Regions from separate parts of the Streptomyces sp. NPDC041191 genome, predicted to be linked through region 4. Evidence: riboswitches for the same ligand, from Rfam matches in the RefSeq annotation. Region 4 holds a riboswitch; each other region holds the start of a gene.
What was found. A riboswitch is a leader RNA that binds a small molecule or an ion and turns the genes downstream of it on or off. The one in region 4 is predicted to bind cyclic di-AMP.
Positions count from the first base shown of each region.

Region 1 (4,202 bases), on a different contig from region 4:
CGCTCCGGGTTGGTGACGAACAGGTCGTCGCCGACGAGCTGCACCTTGGTGCCGAGCTTGTCGGTGATGGCCTTCCAGCCCTCCCAGTCGTCCTCGAACAGCGGGTCCTCGATGGAGACCAGCGGGTACGCGGAGACCAGCTCCTCGTAGTACTCGGTCATCTCGGCGGCCGAGCGGGACTTGCCCTCGAACTCGTACGCGCCGTCCTTGTAGAACTCGGAGGCGGCGCAGTCGAGGGCGAGCGCGATGTCCTTGCCCGGGGCGTAGCCGGCTTCCTTGATCGCCTCGAGGATGAGGTCGAGGGCGGCGCGGTTGGACTCCAGGTTCGGGGCGAAGCCGCCCTCGTCGCCGAGGCCGGTGGAGAGGCCCTTGCGCTTCAGGACGGCCTTGAGGGTGTGGTAGACCTCGGTGCCCCAGCGCAGGGCCTCGGAGAAGGACTCCGCGCCGATCGGGGCGATCATGAACTCCTGGATGTCCACGTTGGAGTCGGCGTGCGACCCGCCGTTCAGGATGTTCATCATCGGAACGGGCAGCAGGTGCGCGTTCGGGCCGCCCAGGTAGCGGAAGAGCGGGAGGTCGCTGGCCTCGGAGGCGGCGTGCGCGACGGCGAGGGAGACGCCGAGGATGGCGTTGGCGCCGAGCGAGGACTTGTCCGGGGTGGCGTCCAGGTCGAACATGGCCTGGTCGATCAGGCGCTGCTCGGTGGCGTCGTAGCCGACCAGCTCCGGGCCGATCTGCTCGATGACGGCGAGGACGGCCTTCTCGACGCCCTTGCCCTGGTAGCGGCCGGGGTCGCCGTCGCGGAGCTCCAGGGCCTCGAACGCACCGGTGGAGGCGCCGGACGGGACGGCAGCACGGCCGGTGCTGCCGTCGTCGAGGCCGACCTCGACCTCGACCGTGGGGTTGCCTCGGGAGTCCAGGATTTCCCGGGCTACGACGACGTCGATGGACGGCACGAGCATCTCCTTCTGGGATGTGACGCTGGATGTGACGCAAGGTCGGTGCGGGGTCGCTCGGCCTTGCGGCAAGAGCCTAACCGTCCCGGGGGCTCCGGTCGGCCGGGCGCCCGCACCCTGGGACGAAAAAGGACCCAAGGGCACGCGCATGGGGGCGAATCACCCCGTATCTACTGGTTGGTAACCGTCATGGGACCCGTACTCCCGTACGAGCGGACCCGGCCCGGGAAAAGGGGGAACCCCGGTCCGGCGCGCACGGGGGAGGGCGCGCCGGACCGGGGTGGTCACCGCGGGAGGGCCGTCGGGGCCGCGTGAGCCGCCGGACTCACGCGACCCGCCGGACTCACTTCAGGTGGAGCTGCTGACCCGGGTAGATCAGGTCGGCGTTCTCGACGACGTCGTCGTTCAGCTCGAAGAGCCGGGCCCAGCCGCCCTCGACGCCCTGCGCCTCGGCGATCTTGCTGAGGGTGTCGCCGGCGACGACCTTGTACTCGCCGTCGCCCTTCTTGACCGTCTCGCCGGTCGGGGTGGTGACGGTCTTCCGGGCGGACTCCGGAGCGTCGTGGCGCTTCTCGGCCTTCTTCGGGGCCTGGCGCTGCTCGCTGCGGGTGGTCGGCTGCTCGGTCGAGCGCTTCTGCGTCCGCTGCTTCTTCGCGGGCTTCTCCTGCTCCGTCGCGCTCTCGGCGGAGCCGCCGTACGAGGCGCCCGAGAGGCCGACGCCGCAGTGCGGCCAGGCGCCCTTGCCCTGGCCCGCGAGGACCTTCTCGGCGACGGCGATCTGCTGGGACTTCGACGCCTGGTCGGCGCGCGGGGCGTAGGCGGTGCCGCCGTACGCGGCCCAGGTGGAGGACGTGAACTGGAGGCCGCCGTAGAAGCCGTTGCCGGTGTTGATGGACCAGTTGCCACCGGACTCGCACTGGGCGACGCGGTCCCACTCGGAGGCCGTGGCGGCCGAGGCGGCGCCCGCGGTCATCAGCGGGGCGGCGACGGCGACACCGGTGACGCCGACGAGCGCGGCGACCTGGGTGGCCTTGGAGGGACGGCGGTGTTTGCCCTTGGCGGAAAACAGCATGGAGTTTCTCCTCACCGACGCCTGCGAGGTGAGCTGTCGGGTTCGGGCCAATGAGTTGCCCGGCCGCGTGTCCTAGCACGCGGCTTCACCCCAAGCCGATCGTCGGCCGTCTGTCTCAACGGCCGGGGCCGGCGCTTACCTTGGGTCCCCCGCTCCTGCCTTCGGCGCTTGCGCGACGACTGTTCCCCACGACCGACGGCAGGATTCGGCGTTTCGGTCGAAGGGGCCCGCGGTGGCGAGCGATGACGACCGTACGCACAGACCCCCCCGAAGTTCAAAGAGGCTCATATGACTAATTTCGCCTCTCCTTGCCCTCCAGTGGGGCCCGTTTGCGCAGGTGGGAGGTGACGGAAGCAGAGCTTCCGGGCACGACACGCCAGTTGGGACAAAGAGACCCATGTCTCACTCGCATGGATCCGGACAGAAGCTCCCGAACTACCCCGCCGCCGGGTTCGGAGCCGGCGTCAGTTCGAGGTTCTGACCAGGCAGGATGAGGTCCGGATCGGTCCCCACGGTCCGCTTGTTGGCGTCATAGAGGGCCGTCCACCCGCCGGGGAGTTCGTTCGCCCGCGCGATGTCCGACAGGCTGTCACCCGGACGCACGACGTATTCACCCGAAGAGCCCTGACTGTCCGTTACGCCCGAATTCTTCACCCCCCCGGTCACCGGAGTGCCCGCAGGGTTTTCGGCGAGCTTATCCTCGCCCGAGGCATGTCTGCCGGATTCGACGGAAGTGCCCGACTTGATGCTTTCCTGCGGGTCCGCCCCGCCCCGGTGCTTGCCGGTGCCGGGCGTGACCGACACCTCACCACCCTCCGGCGTACCGGGCGTAACGGGCGTAACGGATGTGTCGGGCACGGCCGGAGTGACCGGCACGGTCGGGGAGGTCGTTCCGGTCGGCGCGCCCGGCGTGGCGGGAGGCACCGGAGTGACCGGGGCGGCCGGCGCGGTCGGGGAGGCGGGCGTCGCGGGCGTGACGGTGGCGGCGGGGGGCGCGGACCTCTCGGCCGCTTCGGGCGCCACGGTCTCCGGAGCGGCGGGGGCGCCCGATCCGCCCGCGTTCCAGCCCGACTCGGGGACGGGCTTCACGGGGGAGACGGGAACGGTGACCGGGCCCGGGTCCACCCCGGTGGCCTTCCCGTCGTTCGCCAGGCCCGCGATCGGGGCGCAGGTGGCCCACTCGGCACTGCCCTTGGCGAGGGCCTTCTCGGCCACCGCGATCTGCTGGGCCCGGCTGGCGAGGTCGGGGCTGGGCGCGTACACCAGACCGCCGTGGCGCTCCCAGCTCTCCTGGGTGAACTGGAGTCCGCCGTACATCCCGTTGCCGGTGTTGGCGCTCCATTGCCCCCCGGACTCGCACTCCGCGACCCGGTCCCAGGTGGCGGCGTCGGCGGCGGAGGCGGACCCGGTGGCGAGCAGCGGCAGCGCCATGGCCGATCCGGTCACCCCGGCGGCGACGACAAGGGCGGGGGCCTGACGGGGGCGACGGTGTCGTCCGTTCCCGGAACGCATAGAAGCGCCTTTCGCGTGACGGCTGAGACTGCCGCGAAACGTAGCCGCATTCGAACGTCCGTCACAAGTCGATGGCTCCCCGATCACGTGAAGATCACATTTCTGACACGCCGTCAGCCGGAAGGACCGGTACGGAGGGGGAGAACTCCACCGGAAGGGTGCGCAAACCACGCATGATGAGCCCCCCGCGCCACCGCAGTCCGGCCGGATCGACGGCGAGCGCCAGGTCCGGCAGACGGGTCAGCAGGGTCGCCAGGGCCGTCTGCCCTTCGAGGCGGGCGAGCGGCGCGCCCAGGCAGTAGTGGATGCCGTGGCCGTACCCGAGGTGCTGGTTGTCGCGCCGGGCGAGGTCGAGCGTGTCGGGCCCGTCGAACCGCTCCGGGTCCCGGTCGGCGGCGGCGAGCACCACGAGCACCGGGTCCCCCGCCGGGATCTCCCGCCCGCCGATGGTCAGCGCCCGCGTCGCGTACCGCCAGGTCGCCATCTCCACGGGCCCGTCGTACCGCAGCAGCTCCTCGATCCCGGTCTCCAGGAGGCCGGTCTCCCCGGCGGCGAGGGACGCCTGCAGCCGTTCCCGCTGCCCGGGGTGGCGCAGCAGCGCGTAGAGCCCGTTCCCGATCAGGTTCACGGTGGTCTCGAAGCCCGCGAAGAGAAGGATGAAG
Region 1 covers NZ_JBVIZC010000010.1:85,097-89,298, forward strand. Annotated here, with positions in the region: gene eno (phosphopyruvate hydratase) at 1-962, opposite strand, end outside; gene ACZ6AQ_RS20635 (transglycosylase family protein) at 1,300-2,028, opposite strand; cyclic di-AMP (ydaO/yuaA leader) riboswitch at 2,032-2,205, opposite strand; gene ACZ6AQ_RS20640 (transglycosylase family protein) at 2,464-3,540, opposite strand; gene ACZ6AQ_RS20645 (cytochrome P450 family protein) at 3,635-4,202, opposite strand, start outside.
Region 1: another riboswitch for cyclic di-AMP. It lies ahead of ACZ6AQ_RS20635 (transglycosylase family protein); the one in region 4 lies ahead of ACZ6AQ_RS21910 (M23 family metallopeptidase).

Region 2 (4,202 bases), on a different contig from region 4:
CGCTCGGGGAGGCGGTCCACGTCCTCGACCCCGGGGACGGCGCCCACTTCGACTCGCTCACCCCCCACCGGATCGGCGCCGCCACTCCCGGCGGGGCCGAGCTGCTCTTCGTCCACACCCTCCTGCAGAGCCCCGTCGCCGAGCTGTGCCTCGGCGACGGGACCCCGCACCGACGCCGCCCTTCGTGACGCATCCCAAGGAAAGGACTGACATGTCCGAGAAGTCCGCACCCGTCACCGGCGAGGAGCGCGGGGAAGGCAAGTTCCCCAAGGGCCTGGTGCTCCGCCTCTTCGCCTACCTGATCGCCGGTCACCTCTTCGCCGGCTTCCTCTACCTGCTCTTCATGCTGGGCGGGCAGAACCAGTAGGGCGGGGGCCCCGCGGCGGAACCGGCGGGGCGGGTGCCGCCCGGTCCCGGCCTACGCCTCCGTGAGCAGCCGCTCCCGCAGCCGTTCGCGCGTCTCCGGAGCCAGGCCCAGCCCCTCGGCGAGGTAGGCGTCCACCGAGCCCCAGGTCGTGTCGATCGTCTCGAAGGCGGCCCGCAGGTACTCCGCCCGCGCGTCGAAGAGCGGGCTCAGCAGCTCCATCACCTCGGGCCCCATGGCGTCCGGGGCGGTGGAGCCCCGGCGCACCTTGTAGCGGCGGTGCGGCTCGTTCGACTTCACGTAGTCGGCCTCGATCGCCGCCCGGTCGACCCCGACGGCGAGCAGGGTGATCGCGACGGCGAGCCCGGCGCGGTCCTTCCCCGCCGCGCAGTGCATGAGCGCCGGCACGCTCTCCTCCGCCATGGAGTGCAGGATCCGGCTGTGCTCCGCGGTCCGCTCGACCACCATCCGCCGGTACGAATCGGACATCCGGGCGGCCGCCCTGCCGTCACCGAGGACCTCCCGCAGCTGTGCGACCCCGCCGTCGCGCACCAGCCTCCAGAACTCCTTGCCGTCGGCCGGGTCGTTGAGCGGTATGTTCACGTTGCGCACGCCGGGCAGTTCGACGTCCGCGCCCTCGATCCGCCGGTCGGCCTCGTTGCGGAAGTCGAAGACGGTGTGCAGGCCCAGCGAGGCGAGGAAGGCGGCGTCGGCCTCGGTCGCGTGGGCCAGGTGACCGCTGCGGAAGAGGCGCCCGGGGCGGACGGCACGCCCGTCCGTCGTCGGCAGGCCGCCCACGTCCCGGAAGTTGCGGACCCCCGCAAGCTCGGGCTCGACGGCTTCGGCGGGCGGGACCTGCGGCAGCTGCTGCGTCACGGATGCTCCTGGGGTCGGCGTTCGGGTGTCCGGCGCGGGACGGGTTCCTGGGGCAATCATCCGGGCGGGAGGCGCGCGGCGCACCCCCTCGGACGGTAATGGGTGAACTGTCCGAATTAGGGCCTTGGTTATGACAAGCCCCGGTTGGGGCGAGATGGGGAAAGGCGCGTGAGCAGCGTCATAGAAGTGACGGATCGTGGCCGGGGGGACGACGTGATTTCCGTACGGCACAGGGAAATCGAAGGACCGTCATCCACGGAGGGTGACCGTGATCGCCTCGTGATGATCTAGCGCGGAATCCCCGGGACCGAAGAACGGCTTGTTCGCGCCGACTCCGCTCGTCTAGCGTCACCGTCAATCCGGTCGGACCGCCGAATCCTGCCACCGTCCGGAATTCCACCCATCCCATGCGTGGCAGGAGCGGGGGACCCAGGAAGTACGCCGGTCCCGTGACACAGGACGGCTCGGGGTGAAGTCGCGTGAGAACGCGGCCGGACATCTCCAGTCCGAACCCGACAGCTCACCTCGCAGGCGCCGGAGAGGAATTCGACATGCCCGCGAAGGGTAAGCACCGCCGCCCGAAGAACAACCTCCTCACCCGCGGATTCGCCGCCGCCGGTACGGGAGGCGCCGTCGTGGCCCTCCCGCTCATCGGCGCCACGGGGGCCCACGCCGCCGAGCAGGCCGCCCCGGCCGCCGCCCCCGCCCCGGCCGTCGTGGCCGCCGCCCAGGTGCGGGCCACCCCCGTGCAGGCCGTCCCCGCGAAGGCCGCCCAGGCCCCCGCGAAGGCCGCCCCGACGACGTACGCCGTCGTCCGCGGCGACTACCTGTCGAAGATCGCCGCCGACCACCACGTCACGGGCGGCTGGCAGAAGCTCTACGAGGACAACCGCCGGACCATCGGCGCGGACCCCTCCCTCATCATGCCCGGCATGAAGCTCACCGTCGGCGCCGAGGGCTCCGCCCCCACCGGCCCGAAGAGCGCCCCGGGCACCCGGAGTTCCGGCAAGGGCGACGACACCCCGCGCGCCTCCCGCGAGACCCGCCGCGCCGCCGCCCCGGCCGTCACCACCGCGGACGCGCCCGAGGGCCCGTCCGGCTCCTCCTCCGGCTGGGTCGCCCCCGTCACCGGCGGCTTCTCCACCCCGTACCGCGCCTCCGGCGCCATGTGGTCCTCCGGCTATCACACCGGTGTCGACTTCATCGCCTCCTCCGGCACCACCGTCCGCGCCGTCGGCGCCGGCACGGTCGTCTCCGCCGGCTGGAGCGGCTCGTACGGCAACGAGGTCGTCATCAAGCACGCGGACGGCAAGTACTCGCAGTACGCCCACCTCTCCTCCCTCGCGGTCTCGGCCGGCCAGTCCGTCACCGGCGGTCAGCAGATCGGCCTCTCCGGTTCCACCGGCAACTCCACCGGCCCGCACCTGCACTTCGAGATCCGCACCTCGCCGAGCTACGGCTCGGACATCGACCCGCTGGCCTATCTGCGCGGACACGGCGTCTCCGTCTGACGCGCACCGGCGAAACCCCTTTCCGGCGGCCCGGCACGAAAGTGCCGGGCCGCCGGCGTATTCCGTTTTGGCGGAATCTTTATCGGTGGCATATCTCACCCGTCGTCAACCCCTCCTTACGGTCGCGTAGGTCACACGCGAGAAGGAAGGATGGGCGCCCGTGGCAGACGATTCGAGATCAAGAGACAAGAACGCATTCGGGTCGTACACGGCGATCGGTGACAGCTTCACCGAGGGCGTCGGAGACCCCGGCCCCAACGGGACGTACGTCGGCTGGGCGGACCGCTTCGCGGTCCTGCTCGCCGACCGGTTGCCGGAGCAGGACACCTTCCGCTACGCCAACCTGGCCGTACGCGGGCGGCTCCTCGACCAGATCGTGGCGGAACAGGTCCCCCGGGCGAAGGAACTCGCCCCCGACCTGGTGACCTTCTGCGCGGGCGGCAACGACATCATCCGTCCCGGCAGCGACCCCGACCACGTGGCCGAGCGCTTCGAGCGCGCCGTCGCCGACCTGACCTCCGCCGTGGGAACCGTCATGGTGACCACCGGCTTCGACACCCGCGACGTCCCCGTGCTCCGGCACCTGCGCGGCAAGATCGCCACCTACACCGCGCACGTCCGCGCCATCGCGGACCGCCACGGCTGCCCCGTCCTCGACCTGTGGTCCCTGAGGTCCGTCCAGGACCGGCGGGCCTGGGACGGCGACCGCCTGCACCTCTCGCCCGAGGGACACACCCGGGTCGCCCTGCGCGCCGCCCAGGTCCTCGGCATCCCGGTGCCCGCCGACCCCGACCAGGCGTGGCCGCCGGTCCCGCCGCGCGGCACGCTCGAAGTGCGCCGCGACGACATCCAGTGGGCGAGGGAGCACCTCGTCCCCTGGATCGGGCGCCGGCTGCGCGGCGAGAGCTCCGGGGACCGCGTCGCGGCCAAGCGCCCCGACCTGATGCCCCTGGGAGACCTCATCTCCCTGTAGCGGGCGGCACGGCGGGGATCCGTTCCAGGACCCCGCCGGCGAACACGTCGTACAGCGGCAGCGTCTCCAGGTGGACGTAGCCGATGTGGCAGTCGCAGACGGCGAGGGGGCAGGCGCGGGGGCGCAGGGCGGCGCGGTACGAACCGTCGTACAGGTTCCCCAGCTCCGCCCTGACGAAGTGGCAGCGCCGCACCGTCCCCCCGCCGTCCACCGAGATCACCGACTCGCCGGTACGGCACGGCAGCCCCGCCGAACGGTGCGGATGCCGGCTGTACGGGAAGAGCGGGTCGAGCTCCGTCCACCGCGCGGCCTCCGCGTCGGTGTACGCGTGCCCCTCGGCCGCGTTCACCCACAGGTACACGTGCGGCGGCAGCGCCTCCCGCAGCCGCCGCGCCTCCTCCAGGTGCGCGGGGAGACCGACCACGCCCACGCTGAACCGGACGCCCCGCTCCGCCAGGTCGCGGCACTTGGCGAGGAA
Region 2 covers NZ_JBVIZC010000012.1:113,306-117,507, reverse strand. Annotated here, with positions in the region: gene ACZ6AQ_RS23730 (helix-turn-helix domain-containing protein) at 1-188, shown strand, start outside; gene ACZ6AQ_RS23725 (DUF6126 family protein) at 212-367, shown strand; gene ACZ6AQ_RS23720 (tyrosine-protein phosphatase) at 419-1,240, opposite strand; cyclic di-AMP (ydaO/yuaA leader) riboswitch at 1,628-1,789, shown strand; gene ACZ6AQ_RS23715 (LysM peptidoglycan-binding domain-containing M23 family metallopeptidase) at 1,792-2,751, shown strand; gene ACZ6AQ_RS23710 (SGNH/GDSL hydrolase family protein) at 2,912-3,724, shown strand; gene ACZ6AQ_RS23705 (STM4011 family radical SAM protein) at 3,711-4,202, opposite strand, start outside.
Region 2: another riboswitch for cyclic di-AMP. It lies ahead of ACZ6AQ_RS23715 (LysM peptidoglycan-binding domain-containing M23 family metallopeptidase); the one in region 4 lies ahead of ACZ6AQ_RS21910 (M23 family metallopeptidase).

Region 3 (4,202 bases), on a different contig from region 4:
CGCTCGACCGCGTACACCCAGGCGATCTTGTGCCGCAACTGGGTGAGCAGCGCCGTCAGGGCCGGACTGCCGCACGCCTGCGCGAGCGTCTCGTGGAACCAGCCGCCGAGCGGGCGCAGGTCCTCGTCCCGGCCCCGTCCGGCCCTCTCCTGCCCCAGCCTGACCAGGCCGCGCAGCACCTTGAGGTGGGCCTCGGTGCGCCGCTGCGCGGCCCGCGCGGCTCCCAGCGGTTCGAGCAGCGTCCGCATGTCGAGCAGGTCGGCCGCCTCCCGCTCGGTGGGCTCGGCCACGTGCGCGCCCGCGTGGCGCCGGGTGAGGACGAAGCCCTCGGACTCCAGGGTGCGCAGCGCCTCGCGGACCGGGACGCGAGAGACCCCGTACCTGCGGGCGAGCTGCTCCTCGGTCAGCCGGCTCCCCCGCGCGAAGACGCCGGAGACGATGTCGTCCCGGATCGCCGTGCACACCGAATGCGCGGGAATACGCATGTCCGACCTCCGCCTTGGTCCGCGCGAGTCCATTCGGGCGGCGCCTTTTCCGCGCCCGTGCCACGACTCTATTGCAGCCCGCCGGAATTTCCGATGCCCCGCCGGATTCCACGGACGCGTTCCGGCCGAAGAAAAGCCCCGGCCCAGTACGGGCCGGGGCTTTCCCGAGGCGGGGCCCCGGGGCCGGGGACGCGCGGAGGGGCGACGGTGTCAGACGGTGACGCCGCGGGCGCGGAGGTAGGCGACCGGGTCGATGTCGGAGCCGTACTCGGGGCTCGTGCGCGCTTCGAAGTGGAGGTGCGGGCCGGTCGAGTTGCCGGACGAGCCCGAGACGCCGATCTGCTGGCCCGGCTCGACGGTCTGGCCGACGTACACCCCGATGGAGGAGAGGTGACCGTACTGGGTGTACGTGCCGTCGTTCATCCGGATGACGATGTTGTTGCCGTACGCGCCGCCCCAGCCGGTCTCGACGACGGTGCCGGAGCCGACGGAGACGACACGGCTGCCGTAGTCGGCGTGGAAGTCGATGCCGGAGTGGCTGCCGGAGGACCAGAGCGAACCGCCGGTCTTGTAGGCGGTGGAGACGTACGAACCGGCGATCGGGAGCTGGAAGGAGTTCAGGCGGCGGCGCTCGGCCTCACGGGCGGCGCGCTCCTTCGCCTCGCGGATCTCCTTGGCGCGGGCCTCGGCCTTGCGCTTCGCCTCGGCCCGGACCTTCGCCTCGGCGGCGGCCTCGAACGCCTGCCGGTCCTGGGCGGCGGCCTGGGCGTTGACGCGGTCGACGAGGGAGTCCTCGGTGATCACCTCGATGAGACCGGTGTCCTCGGGTGAACGGTGGTCCGTGTCGGCGGCGAGCGCCGGGGAGGCGAGGGTTCCGATGACGCCGGTGGTGGCCAGCGTCGCGACGCCGGCGATGCCGGCGCTGCGGCGCGCCATCCGGCTCGGACCACGATGCTTCCCGGTGGCACGGGTGAACGCCATGAAGACGCTGTTTCCTTTCCCTCCTTCTCGCCTACCGGGTTAGCTGACGGGTTCGGAGCAGGAAGGTCTCCTACGGGCCCCTCCGTACGGAACGAAGGCGTCCGATTCACCCCAGGGACTGCGTGCGGGTCCCCGGCTCCCCTGGGCTCGCGCCTGACGGGGACTCGGCGATGGCTGTCCGGTGCCGCGGGTGCGGCGGGTACGACTGGCGAACAGCCGGATCGACGGTAAGCGGGTCGCCAGTCGATCACCAACCGAACAGGGCCTTTTGTAAGACATGCCACAGGGCAGAGGATCACTCTTGCCGCCAATACGGACAATTCCCTTGCGGGAACCCCTCCGCGGATGCCCTTCCCACAAGGAATTTTCCTGATGGGCCGTCATGTCCGGGCCCCGGTCGCGGGGACGGCGGTGGTGGACCGCCGTCCCCGCGGGGGACGGTCAGCCGCTGACGACGGTGACCTCACCGATGCCGAGCGCGCGCACCGGCTCCGCGATCTGCGCCGCGTCACCCACCAGGACGGTGACGAGCCGGTCCACCGGAAAGGCGCTGACGACGGCGGCGGTCGCCTCCACGGTGCCCGTCTCGGCCAGGCGCGCGTACAACTGCGCCTGGAAGTCGTCCGGGAGGTGCTGCTCGACCTGGTCGGCGAGCGTTCCGGCGACGGAGGCGGCCGTCTCGTACTTGAGCGGCGCCACCCCCACCAGGTTCTGCACGGCCGTCTCCCGCTCGGCGTCCGTGAGCCCCTCGGCGGCCAGGGTGCGCAGCACCTTCCACAGGTCGTCCAGGGCCGGGCCCGTGTTGGGAGTGTCCACGGAGCCGCTGATGGCGAGCATCGCGGCGCCGTTCCCCCCGGCGTCGGAGCGGAGCACCTGGCCGAAGGCCCGCACGCCGTACGTGTAGCCCTTCTCCTCGCGCAGGACCCGGTCCAGACGCGAGGTCAGGGTCCCTCCCAGGCAGTACGTGCCGAGGACCTGGGCCGGCCAGACGCTGGCGTGCCGGTCGGGACCGATCCGGCCGATGAGCAGCTGGGTCTGGACGGCGCCGGGGCGGTCCACGACGACGACCCGCGCGGTGTCGTCGGCGGTGATCGGCGGCATCGGAAGCGGCTCGCCCGGCTCGCCGGTCCAGGCGCCCAGCGTCTCCGCCAGGACCTTCTCCAGGTCCACCCCGGTCAGGTCGCCCACGACCACGGCGGTCGCCGTGGCGGGCCGCACGTGCGCCGCGTAGAACGCGCGGACCGCGGCGGCGTCGATCGCCGCGACGGTCTCCTCGGTGCCCTGGCGCGGCCGGGACATCCGGGACTCGGCCGGGAACAGCTCCTTGGACAGCTGCTTGGCGGCCCGGCGGGCCGGGCTGGCCGTCTCGTGCGGGATCTCGTCGAGGCGGTTGCGCACCAGGCGCTCGACCTCGGTCTCCAGGAACGCCGGGGCGATCAGCGCCTCGGCGAGCAGACCGAGCGCCTTGGGCAGCCGGGAGACCGGCACCTCCAGGGAGACCCGTACGCCGGGGTGGTCGGCGTGCGCGTCGAGCGTGGCGCCGCAGCGCTCCAGCTCGGCCGCGAACTCCTCGGCGGTGTGCCGGTCCGTGCCCTCGGAAAGCGCGCGGGCCATGATGGTGGCGACGCCGTCGAGACCGGCAGGTTCGGCGTCCAGCGGGGCCGGCAGGAACAGCTCCACGGCCACGACCTGCTGGCCGGGGCGGTGGCTGGTGAGCACGGTCAGGCCGTTCTCCAGGGCACTGCGGTCCGGGGCCGGGAAGGCCCAGGGGCGTGCGGTGCCCGGCGTCGGCCGCGGGTGGAACTCCATGCTCGTCAAAGACACGGCAGCGTCGGTCACTGGTCCGCCCCCTCTTCCTCGTCGCTGTCGCTCTCGCTCTGTTCGGTGGCCACCGGCTCGTAGACGAGCACCGCGCGGTTGTCGGGGCGCAGCCGGGCCGCGGCGGCCTCCCGCACCTCCTCGGCGGTGATGTCGAGGACCCGGTCGACGGCGGTGAGGGCGAGCTGCGGGTCGCCGAACAGCACGGCGAACCGGCACAGTTCGTCGGCACGGCCCGCGACGGTGCCCAGCCGGTCCAGCCACTCGCGCTCCAACTGGGCCTGGGCGCGCTCCATCTCCTCGGCCGTGGGCCCCTCGGCGGCGAACCGGGCCAGCTCCTCGTCGACGGCCGCCTCGATCTGCGGGACCTCGACGCCTCCGGACGTCTTGACGTCCAGCCAGCCGAGCGAGGGCGCCCCGGCGAGCCGCAGCAGGCCGAAACCGGCGGCGACGGCCGTGCGGTCGCGGCGGACCAGGCGGTTGTGCAGGCGGGAGGACTCCCCGCCGCCCAGGACCGTCAGGGCCAGGTCGGCGGCGTCGCACGCGCGCGTGCCGTCGTGCGGCAGCCGGTAGGCGGCCATCAGAGCGCGCGCCGGCACCTCCTCCTCGACGACCTCGCGGAGCTGCTCGCCGATGACGTCGGGCAGCGAGCCGTCGCGCGGGACCGGCTTGCCGTCGTGGGACGGGATGGAGCCGAAGTACTTCTCGATCCAGGCGAGGGTCCGCTCCGGGTCGATGTCGCCGACGACGGAGAGCACCGCGTTGTTCGGGGCGTAGTACGTGCGGAAGAAGTTCCGCGCGTCCTCCAGGGTGGCCGCGTCCAGGTCGGCCATGGAGCCGATCGGCGTGTGGTGGTAGGGGTGGCCCTCCGGGTAGGCGAGGGCGGTCAGCTTCTCGAAGGCCGTGCCGTACGGCACG
Region 3 covers NZ_JBVIZC010000003.1:98,194-102,395, reverse strand. Annotated here, with positions in the region: gene ACZ6AQ_RS06430 (GntR family transcriptional regulator) at 1-485, opposite strand, end outside; gene ACZ6AQ_RS06425 (M23 family metallopeptidase) at 696-1,466, opposite strand; cyclic di-AMP (ydaO/yuaA leader) riboswitch at 1,480-1,646, opposite strand; gene ACZ6AQ_RS06420 (M16 family metallopeptidase) at 1,908-3,275, opposite strand; gene ACZ6AQ_RS06415 (M16 family metallopeptidase) at 3,302-4,202, opposite strand, start outside.
Region 3: another riboswitch for cyclic di-AMP. It lies ahead of ACZ6AQ_RS06425 (M23 family metallopeptidase); the one in region 4 lies ahead of ACZ6AQ_RS21910 (M23 family metallopeptidase).

Region 4 (4,202 bases):
CGGGCTGCTTCTCGCCATGGGCATGCACGCCGCCTGGAACGGTTCGGTCACCTTCGGAGGCCCCCTGGCCTTCCTCGCGGTCTACGGAGCGTTCATGATGCCCGCCTTCGGACTGCTGACCTGGCTCGCGGTGTGGAGCAGGCAGCGGGAGCTGCGGACGATAGCCGGGGAGCTGCCGGCGTACGCGGCGGCCGGCTGGCTCTCCCCCGCCGAACCGCTCGCGCTCTCCTCGATGCGGGCCCGCCGGGCGGCCCGTGCCGTCGCCGCCCGGACGTACGGCGAGCGGGCCGCCCGGACCGTCGGCGAGTACGAGTCCTTCGCGACGACCCTCGCGTTCCTGCGCGACCGGGCCCGGCGCGGCACGGCCGGGCCCGACTTCGCGGCCCGCGAGCAGGAACTGCTCCACCACCTGTGGCAGCGCCGCGCGATCGCCTCGCCCGCGCTGACGTACGCGGCCCGGGCGACGGGACGGGTGTGGGCGCCGCCGCAGTACCTGGACTACGGCGACTACAACCCGTACCGGAGGTAGTACGCCGGGAACTCCGGGCCCGACGGGGCCCGGGTTCCCGGGTCCTCGGGTCCTCGGGTCCCCGGGCCTCCGGGTCCTCAGACCGTGAGGCCCTTCGAGCGCAGCCACGCGCCCGGGTCGACGCCGTCGCCACCGCCGGGGTGCACCTCCAGGTGGAGGTGGGCGCCGGAGACGTTGCCGGTGGCGCCGACGCGGCCGATGGTCTCGCCGGTGGACACGGTCTGGCCCGCGCCGACCGTCATGGACGAGAGGTGGCAGTACCAGACCTCGGTGCCGTCCTCCAGCTCCAGGACGATCCGGTAGCCGTAGGAACCGGACCAGGCGGCCGACTTCACCGTGGCGCCGTGCACCGCCTTGAGCGGGGTGCCGGCGGAGGCCGCGAAGTCGAGGCCCGTGTGGTGGCCGGAGGACCACATCGAACCGGACTGCATGTAGGTGGCGGTGATGGAGTACGAGGAGAGGGGGAGCGAGTAGCTCGCGGCGAGTTCGGCGAGGCGCTCGGCCTCGGCCTTCGCCCTGGCGGCGGCCTCCGCCTTCGCCTTGGCCTCCGCCTCGGCCTTCGCCCGCGCCTCGGCGGCCGCCTTCTCCGCCGCGTCCGCCTTGGCCTTCGCCTCCGCCGCGGCCTTCTCGGCCGCCGCCTTCTCCGCCGCGGCCCTCTCGGCCGCGTCGGCGGACGCCTGCTGCTGCTCGGCCTGCTGGAGGATGCGGGTGCGCAGGGCCTCACCCGCGTCGGTGGCGCTCGGGACGTCGGCCTTCAGGGAGGCCCGCGTGACCTGCCCGGCCCCGCCGGTCCGCCCGTCGGCGCCGGTGGTGTACGCGGTGGAGGTCAGCGGGTTCGGGTTGACGCGGTCCTCGGCGACCGCCTCCCGCTCCTCCTCGGGCAGGAGGGAGCCGATGCCGGGCAGGTCGTGGGCGTCCGGCAGGTCGAGGTCCGGGAGGTCCGGGAGCGAGATGGCCACCGGGGGCTTGTCCTGCGCGGTGGCGAGGCCGCCCGCGCCGACGGCCGCGATGACGCCGACGCCGAGGACGGTGGAGGAACGGGCGAAGGGGGAGCGCTGCTTGACGACCCGGTGCCGGCCGGAACGGCTCCGGTCGCGGAGGGAGTCCTCGGTGGGATTCCACTCGGTGTCAGGGTCGGAGGGAGCCGCACCACCACCGAAGGCGTCGAAGGGGGCTTCGGGGGCAGGGGGGTTGGACGCCACGGAGGCGCACTCCTTTCCTTCCTTCTCGCCTACCGGGTTAGCTGACGGGTTCGGAGCAGGAAGGTCTCCTACGGGCGCGCCGCACGGGTGCGACGGGCTCGATTCACCCCAAATGGTGGTTCCCCGGTTCCCTTGCGGGATTCGGCGCACGCGCACGGTGCCGTCTCTTGCGACGGCGGGGACGACCGCGCTGCGTTATCGAACGTTAATAGACAGGGGGTCCCGTTTCCAAGCCGTTCCCCTTGATCATTCATTGAATTGGCAGGAACTGTCCCGACTTGACCCCCCTTCACCAGGGCACGGCGCGAGACCCCCAAACCCTTCGCGATCTGACGTTTTGTCAATCGTTATCCCCGTGACACCTCTCGACTACGGGTGGTGACCGTCCCGGTGCAGCACCTGCATCGTCCGTCGCCGCTCCCGCCGCCCCTCCTCGGGCCGGCTCAGCGCGAGCAGGGCCATGTCGTCCGTCGCCCCGCCGCCCGTGTGGAGGCGTACGTCGTCCACGAGCGCGTCGAGGAGTTCCTCGGGCCCCGGGAAGATCCGTCCGGCCAGCCGTGCCACCGGGTCGTAGAAGACCCCGGCCGCGTTCCGCGCCTCCGAGAGGCCGTCGGTGTAGAAGAGCAGCGTCGTGCCCGGCGGGTAGGGGCGCGCCTCGGCCCGGTCCGGCCACGACGCCAGGTCCCCCATGCCGAGCGGCAGCGCCGGCCGGCCCGGTTCCACCGGTTCGACCCGGCCGTCCCCGTGCAGCACCAGCGGGGGCGGGTGCCCCCGGTTGACGACCCGTACGAAACCGTCGAAGGCTCCGTTGCCGTCGGCGCGCGGGATCTCGGCCAGGACGGCGGTGGTGAATCCCTCGAAGGCGTCCAGGCCCTCCCGCCGGGTGCCCTCCCGGGTCAGCGCCCGTTCGAGCCGCTGCGCCACGTCCTCCAGGGACCGCTCCTGCTCGGCCGCCTCCCGGAAGGCCCCGATGACGACGGCGACGGCCTCGACCGCCTCCATCCCCTTGCCCCGCACGTCCCCGACCACGAGCCGCACCCCGTAGGGGGTGTCCTGTACGGCGAAGAGGTCGCCACCGACGAACGCGTCCGCCTGCGCCGCCTCGTAGCGGGCGGCGCACCAGAGCCCGCCGATCCGCTCGGGGGGCGTCGGCAGCACCGCCTTCTGCGCGTTCTCCGCGATGACCCGGGCCGACGCGAGCCGTTCGCCGCTGCGGCGCACCACCCGGTTGATGAAGAGGGCGAGTCCGGAGACGGTGAACACGGTCAGGGTCTCGGCGACGGCCGGGGCACGGGTCACGTCGTTGTTGCCGAGGTAGAGCCCGACCGAGGCGAGAACGGCGGTAATCCCGGTGAGAAGGGTCGTGAGCAGGGAGAAGAAGGGCGCGGCGACCAGCGGGGCGGCGGCGAGCATCGGGGAGGCGGTGTACGGGGCGGGGGTCGCCAGGTCGAAGGCGACACCGCCCGCGATGATCAGCGGCGGCAGCAGGCGGATGAACCACCGGGCACCGCCGTACGCGGGTACGCCCCCGCCGGCCCGCCGGGAACGACCGGGCGCGGCGCTCCCTCCGGCGTCCCGCCGGGTACGGCCCTCGGCGTCCCGCCGCCCGCGGTCCGCCGATCCTAGGGGGTGCCCCACCTGAACTCTCCTGCCCGGTCCGACCGCCCGCGGCCCCGCACCGCGCCCTCCCAGGGTGGCCGCCGCGCCGGGGAACGGCGACTCCCGTACGGCCGAGTGGCGTACCGGGACACCGGGGCGGGAAGCGGAGTACGGGATCGGCCGGGGGCCGGGGGGCGGCCCGTACGGGTCTTCCGGTACAGGCCGTCCGGTACAGGCCGTCCGGTACGGGCCGTCCGGTACAGGCCGTCCGGTACAGGCCGTCCGGTACAGGCCGTCCGGTACAGGCCGTCCGGTACAGGCCGTCCGGTACAGGCCGTCCGGTACAGGCCGTCCGGCCAGAACTACATGTTCCGTTCGGCGTAGATCTCCATCGCGTCCCGGACGAGCACGGCGGTGCCCTCGCCGTGCTTGTCGTAGTTCTCCGCGAAGCGGGGGTCGTCGACGTACATCCGGCCGAGGCCGATCACGTACTCCCTGGTCGGCGTCGTGGTGGCCGACAGCCAGGCGATCTGGCGCCGCACGACGGCCTGCACCTCGTCGCTGCCGGCCGCCAGGCCCTCCCGCGCCGCCTTCCCGAAGTCACGGGCGATGGCGGCCTGCTCGTCCATGAACGCCCGCCTCCCCTCGGCGTCGAGCGAGCGCCACCAGCGGTCGCCGTTCTCGTACGCCTCCCGGCCCCAGCGCCGGGTGACCTCCTCCTCGTACCGCGTGTGATCGAAACCGTCGAACACTTCTTCGGCCATGAGCTCTTCTCCGTTCTCGGTCTTGCGGAGGGTGGTCCGCACCGACGCGATCTGCCGGGCGAGGCGCTCGCGCTCCTGCTCCAGAAGGGCGAGGTGGGCGCGCAGGGC
Region 4 covers NZ_JBVIZC010000011.1:20,907-25,108, forward strand. Annotated here, with positions in the region: gene ACZ6AQ_RS21905 (PrsW family intramembrane metalloprotease) at 1-529, shown strand, start outside; gene ACZ6AQ_RS21910 (M23 family metallopeptidase) at 607-1,731, opposite strand; cyclic di-AMP (ydaO/yuaA leader) riboswitch at 1,743-1,888, opposite strand; gene ACZ6AQ_RS21915 (PP2C family protein-serine/threonine phosphatase) at 2,101-3,369, opposite strand; gene ACZ6AQ_RS21920 (MerR family transcriptional regulator) at 3,693-4,202, opposite strand, start outside.